Regions from separate parts of the Streptomyces sp. NPDC058051 genome, predicted to be linked through region 2. Evidence: riboswitches for the same ligand, from Rfam matches in the RefSeq annotation. Region 2 holds a riboswitch; each other region holds the start of a gene.

Region 1 (3,266 bases), on a different contig from region 2:
GACCTGCTGCCGTCCACCACCACCAGGCGGTCGTTCTGGTCGATGTACGCGTAGACGCCACCCAGCAGCGAGCCCTTGGTGAGGGCGAGTTCGGCGATCGAGCCGCCGTCGTCCGGGTCCAGCAGGTGGACCGTGGGGACCTGCCCGAAGATGGGCGTGCACAACGCCACAGGATAGCCGTCGGACCCGACCAGCACGGTCGGGCAGGCGGACGCCAGGGCCACCCGATCCGAGGTGAGCGTGCCGGGCCCCGGCCCGGCCAGCGGCGTGGTGTCCGAGGACGCGGTGTCCCCGTGCATGGTGGCAGTGCCGTCCGGTCCGGTGTACGGGTTGTGGGGCGGCGCCGGAGCGAAGACCGAGCCGGTGGCGCTTGCGGGAGCCGCGCCCGCTGCGGCGACCACCGCAGCGGTGACGGCAGCGGCCAGCGCGGTGCGCAGCCGTGAACGGGCGGGGACGGCGAAGGTCATGCGGGTCTCCTGGGAATACGCGATACGGACGAGGGCACGTCTGAGGGCACGTCCGGCCCTGGCGCCGGGCCGTGCACATGGGCGGAGGACAAGAGGCGGGGGATGCGCCGAGCAGGTCCGCACCACGGTTGGCTGCCGAGGCGAAACCGGTGCGGAGGCGAAACAGAGAACCTCAGGCGATCACTGAGAGCTCTTGGACAGCTGTACCGAGGTCGTCATGCGTCAGGAAGGGACGATGACCAGGACGGGGACGATGACCAGGGCAGGGAGAATGGCCAGGACAGGGACGAGGGGCTGCGCCTGTCGGATCGTGGAAATGCCCGGGGAGCGCCTGCCGGAGCAGCGACACATGTGTTGGCCGACAAGGGAGCTGTCGACGCGGGACTACGACGTGTGCGTGATGACGGCACAGGCTGCCCGGGAGCTACACAGGCTGGAGGCGTGCCTCACCAGGTCGACATGGCGTCGCGCCGTCAGAAGAACTCCCGGATGCATGCCGGGAAGGCAATCAAGAGAAGCATGCCCCTGTCAAGAAGGGGCGTGGCTTCGACCCCGGTCCGAACGAGTCGGCAGCCGGGCCGGTCTGACGGAACATTCGGCGTAGCCGTGTTGTTGTGCGTCGTGGCGATGTGAGCATGACCATGCCTGCCGGACATTGCGCGAGGCTGCCGCCCCACGTAGCGTTCCGGGCAGGTCATGAGTGTCAGCGTCAAGCCCTGGCTTGCTGACCGGCAACCCTCCTGCGCGGTGGGGTGCTCCAGGTGATGACCAGGCGGAGCCCGTCCGGGTTCCGCAAGCGCGATGCGGGCCGAACCCTCGGGTCCGCCGAGACGGAAGGGCGGAGGTGACGGTCGTGGCACCCGTGTCCCGCCTGCTGGTCAGGGTTATCGCCCCGCGACGACGCCTCCACCTGTGCTCCCGGCCTCACATCGACCTGCAGCGCGTGGCCGCCGCGCTCTGTTGTTCCTGACCGCTCTCCCGCCGCCGAACCCTCCGGACGAGGGACGGTGATCACGTACGGTCGATCAGGAAGGCACCCCTCTCGTGTCCTCGTCTTCTTCGCTGAATTCCTCGCTGTCCTCTTCGCTCCACCTGGCCGTCGCGCTCGACGGCGCGGGCTGGCACCCGGCCGCATGGCGTGAGCCGGTGGCCCGTCCCGGGGACCTGCTCACTGCTCCGTACTGGGCCGACGTCATCACGGAGGCCGAGCGCGGCCTGCTCGACTTCGTGACGATCGAGGACGCGCTCGGGCTCCAGAGCTCGCACTTCGCGGAACCCGACGGCCGTACCGATCAGGTGCGGGGGCGGCTCGACGCGGTGCTCATCGCCGCCCGTGTGGCCCCGCTGACCCGGCACATAGGGCTCGTACCGACCGTGGTCCCCACCCACACCGAGCCGTTCCACATCTCCAAGGCGATCGCCACCCTCGACTACGTGAGCAACGGACGCGCGGGCCTGCGGATCCAGGTGTCGGCGCGGCGGAACGAGGCGGCCCACTTCGGGCGCCGTGCGATTCCGGGTGTCCGCATCGAAGACCTGGACAGCCCTGCCGTACAGGAGTTGATCGCCGAACTCTTCGAGGAGGCCGGCGACTACGTCGAGGCGGTGCGCCGCCTGTGGGACAGCTGGGAGGACTCCGCGGAGATCCGCGATTCCGCCACAGGCCGTTTCGTCGACCGCGACAAGCTGCACTACATCGACTTCGTGGGCCGACACTTCAGCGTCAAGGGCCCCTCGATCACGCCCCGGCCACCGCAGGGGCAGCCGGTCGTCAGCGCTCTGGCGCACCAGAGCGTCCCGTTCCAACTGGTGGCCCGGTCCGCCGACATCGGCTACGTCACCCCGCACGACGCAGACCAGGCACGTGCCGTCGTCGACGAGATCCGCCGCGAACAGGCCGTGGCCGGGCGTGCGGAGGAACCGCTGCACCTCTTCGGTGACCTGGTGGTGTTCCTCGACGACGACCCCGCGGCGGCGGCGGCCCGCCGGGCCCGCCTGGACGGCCTCGCGGGCTACGCGTACACCAGTGACGCGCCCGTGTTCACGGGCACGCCCGCTCAGCTGGCGGATCTGCTCCTGGAGTGGCAGCGGGCCGGACTCTCCGGCTTCCGGCTGCGCCCCGCCGTGATCGGCCACGACCTCAACGCGATCACCCGTGGCCTGGTGCCCGAACTGCAGCGCCGCAGCGCCTTCCGGCATGCCTACGAGGCCGACACCCTGCGCGGGCTGCTCGGACTCTCCCGCCCCGCCAACCGCTACGCCAACGCCTGAGCCGGAGGGACCACCGACATGAGCACCAGCAAGGACACCGGCAAGCCGCTCAAGCAGATCCATCTCGCGGCCCACTTCCCCGGGGTCAACAACACCACCGTGTGGAGCGACCCCGAGGCCGGCAGCCACGTCGAGTTCAGCTCGTTCGCGCACTTCGCGCGCACTGCCGAACGGGCCAGGTTCGACTTCCTGTTCCTCGCCGAGGGGCTTCGGCTGCGCGAACAGGGCGGCCGGATATACGACTTGGACGTGGTGGGACGCCCCGACACCTTCACGGTGCTGTCCGCCCTCGCCGCCGTCACCGAGCACCTCGGCCTGACCGGCACCATCAACTCCACGTTCAACGAGCCCTACGAGGTGGCCCGCCAGTTCGCCAGCCTCGATCACCTCTCGGGCGGGCGCGCGGCATGGAACGTCGTCACCTCGTGGGACGCCTTCACCGGGGAGAACTTCCGCCGCGGCGGCTTCCTCCCGCAGGAGGAGCGGTACTCACGGGCCAAGGAGTTCCTGGCCACCGCGAACGAACTC
Region 2 (3,266 bases):
GGACGGGCCCGCCCGCCCGTCCCCCGCCGAAGGGCCACGCATCCGTCAGAGCTGCGCCGCACCCCGGTCGGGGACGCAGCGACCGCCCTCGGTCCGGTACTTCCACCGGGCACCCTTGCCCACCAGCTCCTTGACCGCGCCGACGAACCGCTCGACGTGCTCGTCCGGCGTACCGGCCCCGAAGCTCACCCGGATCGCGTTCAACGAGCGCTCGCCCGGCTCGGCCTCCGGCGCACCGCACTCGCCCACCGCCTGCGGGTCGCTGCCCAGCAGGGTGCGGAGCAGCGGGTGGGCGCAGAACAGCCCGTCGCGGACCCCGATGCCGTACTCGGCGGAGAGCGCCGCCGCGAAGTGCGAACTGTTCCAGCCCTCCACCACGAAGGAGATGACGCCGACCCGAGGGGCGTCGTCGCCGAACAGCGAGAGCACCTTCACCTCGGGGACCTCCGCGAGACCGGCACGGACCGCGGTGACGAGGCGCTGCTCCCGGGCGACCAGGTTCCCGAAGCCCGCCTCGGTCAGCGCCTTGCAGGCGGAGGCGATGGAGTACACACCGATGACGTTGGGGGAACCGGCCTCGTGGCGGGCGGCGGTGGAGTGCCACTCGATGTCCACGCCGCCGTCGGTGCGGCGGGCGACCTTGCGCGAGGCGCCGCCGCCGGCCAGGTACGGCTCGGCGTCCTGGAGCCAGTCGGCGCGGCCCGCGAGCACACCCGAGCCGAACGGCGCGTACAGCTTGTGTCCGGAGAAGGCGACCCAGTCGACGTCCAGGTCGGCGATGTGGACGGGGTGGTGCGGGGCGAGCTGGGCGGCGTCCAGCACGATCCGGGCACCGTGCGCGTGCGCGGCGGCCGCCAGCTCCTTGACCGGCCACAGCTCACCGGTGACGTTGGAGGCGCCGGTGACGCAGACCAGCGCGGGGCCGTGGGGGTCACGGGCGGCGAGCGCGCGCTCCAGCGTCTCGACGGCCTGCGCCGGGGTGCGCGGGGCGTTCAGGTAGGTCACCCGGGCGTCGCGCCACGGCAGCAGCGAGGCGTGGTGCTCGGTCTCGTACACGAAGACCTGGCAGTCGGCGGGGAGGACGGCGGCCAGCAGGTTGAGGGAGTCGGTGGTCGACCGGGTGAAGATCACCTGGTCGTCGGCCCGGCAGCCGAGGAACTCGGCGACGGTCGCCCGGCTGTTCTCGAACAGGTCCGTGGAGAGCTGCGAGAGGTACCCGGCGCCACGGTGGACGCTGCCGTAGTACGGGGCGTAGGCGGCGACGTCGTCCCAGACGCGCTGGAGGGCCGGGGCGCTGGCGGCGTAGTCGAGAGCGGCATAGGTGACTTCACCACCCGTGACCAGCGGAACCGTTACATCCTGTCCCAGAACGGGCAGCGGGGCACAAAGCGACTGGTCGGCGGCAGCAGTGAAGACAGACATGGCGAACTCCCGTAAGAGGCAGGCGAATCGCAGGCGCCGACGGATACGCGGCAGCACAGCGGAGAGTGAAAAGGGGGTGTGCGGAGGAGGGCCGGGAAGCCCTATCGCATTCGCGTGCTCACAAGAGACTCCCTAGGGACCAGGACCCCGGGGGTTGGCATTCACAGATGCCGAGGGGCCCGCGCTTGCCGCAGACCTCGCTGCCTACGGCCTGGTCTTCACCCGGGGCACCCCGCCACGGACGGAGGGTTGCCGGACAGCGGGCCGGGGCCGTAGTCGCTGTCACTCATGACCTGACCAGCATCCTGCCATACGTGCGTGGACGCGCAAGGCGCGGTCCAGGATCCGGACCGCGCCCCGCGTCACCTTCCGCCCGATCAGAGGCCACCCGACAGGCTCTCAGGCGTTGCTGACCGCAACCCAGCGGTCCAGCGCCTCCCGGGCCGCGCCCGAGTCGATGGATGCGGCGGCCTTGGCGATCCCGGCGGCGAGCTGCTCGTTCAGCGTGCCGTCCGTCGGGTCCAGAGCCACCAGCGCAGCCGCCGAGTTGAGCAGCACGGCCTCCCGTACGGGCCCTCGCTCGCCGGCCAGCACCCGGCGGGCCACATCCGCGTTGTACGAGGCGTCGGCGCCGCGCAACGCCTGCGTCGGCACCAGCTCCAGGCCGATGTCGCGCGGGTCGAACGCCTCCTCGCGCACCGATCCGTCCCGGACCACCCAGACGCGTGAGGTCGCGGTCGTCGTCAGCTCGTCCAGACCGTCGTCACCGCGGAAGACCAGCGACGAATTGCCGCGCTCGGCGAGCACTCCGGCGACGATGGGCGCCATCCGCAGGTCGGCGACGCCGATGGCCTGGGCGCGCACGTGGGCGGGATTGGTGAGCGGCCCGAGGATGTTGAAGGTGGTCTGGGCGCCGAGTTCCTTGCGGGCCTTGGCCGCGTAGCGCAGGGCGGGATGGAACTTCACCGCGAAACAGAAGGTGATGCCCGCCTCCTCGGCGACCTCGGCGACCCGCTGCGCGCTGAGCTCCAGATTGACGCCGAGCTTCTCCAGGACGTCGGAGGAACCGCTCGCCGAGGACGCGGCGCGGTTTCCGTGCTTGACGACCTTGGCGCCGGTACCCGCGATGACGATCGCCGACATCGTGGAGATGTTGACCGTCTTCGCGAGGTCGCCTCCGGTGCCGACGATGTCGACCGTGCGGCCGGGCACGTGGATGGTGCGGGCGTGCTCGTACATCGCGCGCACCAGGCCGGACACCTCGTCGACCGTCTCGCCCTTGGCGCGCAGCGCCACCGCGAAACCGGCGATCTGCACATCGGTCGCCTCACCGCTCATGATGCGGTCCATGGCCCACGCGGTGTCGTCCGCGCTCAGGTCCTCGCCGCGCAGCAGGGGGTTCAGCACGCCGGGCCAGGAACGGTCCGCCACGCTGTCGCCGCCGCCCGGGGTCACAACGTTCATGGTCCGCTCCTGAGGGTCCACAGCCGATAAAAGAGGTCACCCCAAAAGGGGTCACCTCCACCTTATCGAGGGCCGCGGACAGCAAAGAGCCCCGTCCATCGGATGGACGGGGCTCCTGCTGTGGCGATCAGTTCAGGCGATCAGTGGTGACCGTGGCCGCTGGTGATCTCCTTGTACTCCTCGGCGGTGGGCTTGGCGATCTGGTTGTCCTCGCCGAAGTAGCCCTTGCTGAGCCTGGCGCGCAGCTTCTGCAGGGGCGACACCTTGCGCTCGACACCGTTCTCGTCGACCGTCGGGCCGATCTCGGCCGGCGTGTACTGCTCGTGCGCGGTGAGCGTGTGCAGCTGCTCAGGGCCGAGCGGCTCGTGGATCTCGACGAA
Region 3 (3,266 bases), on a different contig from region 2:
CAATTCCGATATCGCTGTCAGGCCGGAAAGGCGGTCAGCAGCCGCCCGCCACAGCCGGGATGATCGAGATCCCGGCGCCGTCCGGCGTCGCCGTCTCCAGGCCGCCCTCGAAGCGCACGTCGTCGTCGTTGACGTACACGTTCACGAAGCGGCGCAGCTTGCCCTGGTCGTCCAGGACGCGGGCGGCGATGCCGGGGTGGTTCTGCTCCAGGGACTCGATGACCTGGGAGAGGGTCGCGCCCTCGGCCGGGACCTCGGCCTGGCCGCCCGTGTAGGTGCGGAGAATGGTGGGGATGCGGACCTTGACGCTCATGAGGGGTGCCTTTCTTCAGTCTCGGGTGGTCAGCTGCCGGCGAGGCCGGCGGCGCGGAAGGCGTCCAGGCTCGGCCGGATCGTCGCGGTCGCCTGCGAGGTCGCGGCCACCGCGTCCAGGGTCTTGAGGCCGTCGCCGGTGTTGAGGACGACGGTGGTCAGCGTCGGGTCGAGCAGGCCCGCCTCGATGAGCTTCTTCGTCACACCGACCGTCACCCCGCCCGCCGTCTCCGCGAAGATGCCCTCGGTGCGCGCCAGCAGCTTGATGGCGTCGACGACCTGCTCGTCGTCGACGTCCTCGACCGCACCGCCAGTGCGGCGGGCGATGTCCAGGACGTACGGCCCGTCGGCCGGGTTGCCGATCGCCAGGGACTTGGCGATGGTGTTCGGCTTCTGGGGCCGTACGACGTCGTGTCCGGCCTTGAAGGCGGTGGAGACGGGGGAGCAGCCCTCGGCCTGGGCGCCGAAGATCTTGTAGGGCTTGTCCTCGACGAGGCCGAGCCTGATCAGTTCCTGCAGCCCCTTGTCGATCTTCGTGAGCTGCGATCCGGACGCGATCGGGATGACGATCTGGTCGGGCAGCCGCCAGCCGAGCTGCTCGCAGATCTCGTACGCCAGGGTCTTGGAACCCTCGCCGTAGTACGGGCGCAGGTTGACGTTGACGAAGCCCCAGCCCTCGCCGAGCGGGTCGCCGATGAGCTCCGAGCAGAAGCGGTTGACGTCGTCGTAATTGCCCTCGATGCCGACCAGCTCGCCGCCGTACACCGCGGCCATGACGACCTTGCCCTGCTCCAGGTCGTGCGGGATGAACACGCAGGAGCGGAAGCCGGCGCGGGCGGCGGCGGCACCCACCGCACCGGCGAGGTTGCCGGTGGAGGAGCAGGAGAGCGTGGTGAAACCGAAGGCGCGGGCGGCCTCGACGGCGATGGCGACGACACGGTCCTTGAAGGAGTGCGTCGGGTTGCCGGAGTCGTCCTTCACGTACAGGCCGCCGGTGACGCCCAGCTCGCGGGCGAGGTTGTCGGCCTTGACCAGCTTGGTGAAGCCGGGGTTGATGTTGGGCTTGTCCGCGACATCGGCGGGGACCGGCAGCAGCGGCGCGTAACGCCAGATGTTGTTCGGTCCGGCCTCGATGCGCTTCTTCAGCTCGTCGGGAGAGCCGCTCGGCAGGTCGTACGCCACTTCGAGCGGCCCGAAACAGGACGCACAGGCGAAGAGGGGGCCGAGCTCGAAACGCTCGCCGCACTCGCGACAGGAAAGCGCCGCGGCGGGGCCGAGATCGACAGCGTCGTCGGAAGAATTGGTGCTTACTGCAACAGTCTGCGCAGCCATGGTGGCGAGGCCCTTTCTCCTCATCTTCCTCGCGACGCATTTCGCCACGAGACGGAATTGGCACCTTCCCCACCTGACCTCGCGGTCGGCAGGAGGGTTGCCGGGACTTCAACGGGCCGTTCCCTCAGTCCCTCTGGATGAGCGCTATGGCACTGGATCGTCGATCCAGGCGTTTTTCGGCGGACGGACCCCGACATGCGAGGGTCATCCGCGTTGTTCAAGACTGTAACCGAAGCACCGGACTGTTGAGATAGTCGTCCGAACCGCGAGATGGATCACATACAGGGAGTATCGAGCGTGCTGGAAGAGGTCGAACACTGGCTGGCCAGGCGTTCCTGGTCCGCCACCGACCGCCCGCTGGACCGGCTGCTCGCCGCCAAGGCCCGGGAGCCGCGTCGCGGGAGCGTGAGCGTCGTCCTGCCCGCGCTGAACGAGGAGGCGACGGTCGGCGAGATCGTCGCGACGATCCGGCGCGAGCTGATGGAGAAGGTCCGTCTCGTCGACGAACTCGTGGTGATCGACTCCGGTTCCACGGACGCCACCGCGCGGGTGGCCCGGGAGGCCGGCGCCCGGGTGGTGCACCGGGACGCGATACTCCCCCGGATACCCGCCGTGCCCGGGAAGGGCGAGGTCCTGTGGCGGTCGCTGCTGGTGACCGGGGGTGACATCGTCGCGTACGTCGACGCCGATCTGAAGGACTTCTCGGCGGACTTCGTCTCCGGCATCGTCGGCCCGCTCCTGACCGAACCGGACGTGCAGTTCGTCAAGGCGATGTACGACCGCCCCTTCGGCGACACCGCCGGTCAGGGCGGTCGCGTCACGGAACTGGTGGCCCGCCCCCTGCTCAATCTGCACTGGCCGCAGCTGGCCGGTTTCGTCCAGCCGCTGGGCGGCGAGTACGCGGTGCGCCGCTCCCTCCTCGAACGGCTTCCCTTCCCCGTCGGCTACGGAGTGGAGCTGGGACTCCTGGTCGACGCGCTGCACACGGTGGGCCTGGACGCACTGGCCCAGGTCGACGTGGGGGTGCGCAGACACCGCCACCAGGACGGCCAGGCCCTCGGCCGGATGGCGGCGGCCATCTACCGGACCGCGCAACTCCGACTTTCCCGGGGTCACTTAGTACGGCCGTCGCTCACCCAGTTCGAACGCGGCGAGGACGGCTTCGTCCCGCACACCCATGCGGTGGACACCGAGGAACGACCCCCGATGCGTGAGATCGAGGAGTACGTCTCGCGCCGCGCGGCCTGACTTCGCACGTTTGGGCGGTTCGTGATCGGGCTAGATTCCGCAACATGGTCTCCGAGCACGAAGCCCCGTCCGAAGCCTTGTCCGAAGCCCCGTCCGAAGCCTTGTCCGGGGCCCGGCCCGATGCCTCGTCCGGGGCCCGGTCCGCTGCGCAGGTCCTCGTCGCGTCCAACCGCGGCCCGGTCTCGTACAGCCTCGCCGTGGACGGGACGCTCGACGCGAAGCGCGGCGGCGGCGGGCTCGTCTCCGGGCTGAGCGCCGTCAAGGACAAGCTGTGGGTGTGCGCCGCGCTCGGTGACGGGGACCGGGAAGCGGTCCGGCGCGGGGTCGGTGAGCAGGGCGTACGGATGCTCGACATCGACGCGGCCGTGCACGCC

Evidence for each region. Region 2 has a riboswitch for S-adenosylmethionine ahead of ACFVUT_RS09810 (aminotransferase class V-fold PLP-dependent enzyme). Riboswitches for the same ligand answer to the same signal wherever they lie in the genome.
Region 1: it holds a riboswitch for S-adenosylmethionine, as region 2 does, so the genes downstream of both, ACFVUT_RS18310 (putative leader peptide) here and ACFVUT_RS09810 (aminotransferase class V-fold PLP-dependent enzyme) in region 2, are expected to answer to the same signal.
Region 3: it holds a riboswitch for S-adenosylmethionine, as region 2 does, so the genes downstream of both, thrC (threonine synthase) here and ACFVUT_RS09810 (aminotransferase class V-fold PLP-dependent enzyme) in region 2, are expected to answer to the same signal.

Annotation. Positions count from the first base shown of each region.
Region 1 is NZ_JBHVRW010000010.1:192,435-195,700, forward strand. It holds gene ACFVUT_RS18300 (hypothetical protein) at 1-467, opposite strand, end outside; gene ACFVUT_RS18305 (putative leader peptide) at 852-962, opposite strand; SAM riboswitch class IV at 1,160-1,272, shown strand; gene ACFVUT_RS18310 (putative leader peptide) at 1,330-1,437, shown strand; gene ACFVUT_RS18315 (LLM class flavin-dependent oxidoreductase) at 1,530-2,738, shown strand; gene ACFVUT_RS18320 (NtaA/DmoA family FMN-dependent monooxygenase) at 2,757-3,266, shown strand, end outside.
Region 2 is NZ_JBHVRW010000004.1:411,950-415,215, forward strand. It holds gene ACFVUT_RS09810 (aminotransferase class V-fold PLP-dependent enzyme) at 46-1,422, opposite strand; SAM riboswitch class IV at 1,599-1,716, opposite strand; gene trpD (anthranilate phosphoribosyltransferase) at 1,822-2,886, opposite strand; gene ACFVUT_RS09820 (cytochrome bc complex cytochrome b subunit) at 3,027-3,266, opposite strand, start outside.
Region 3 is NZ_JBHVRW010000019.1:79,222-82,487, reverse strand. It holds gene ACFVUT_RS26555 (MoaD/ThiS family protein) at 35-313, opposite strand; gene thrC (threonine synthase) at 343-1,644, opposite strand; SAM riboswitch class I at 1,662-1,788, opposite strand; gene ACFVUT_RS26545 (glucosyl-3-phosphoglycerate synthase) at 1,942-2,892, shown strand; gene ACFVUT_RS26540 (trehalose-6-phosphate synthase) at 2,937-3,266, shown strand, end outside.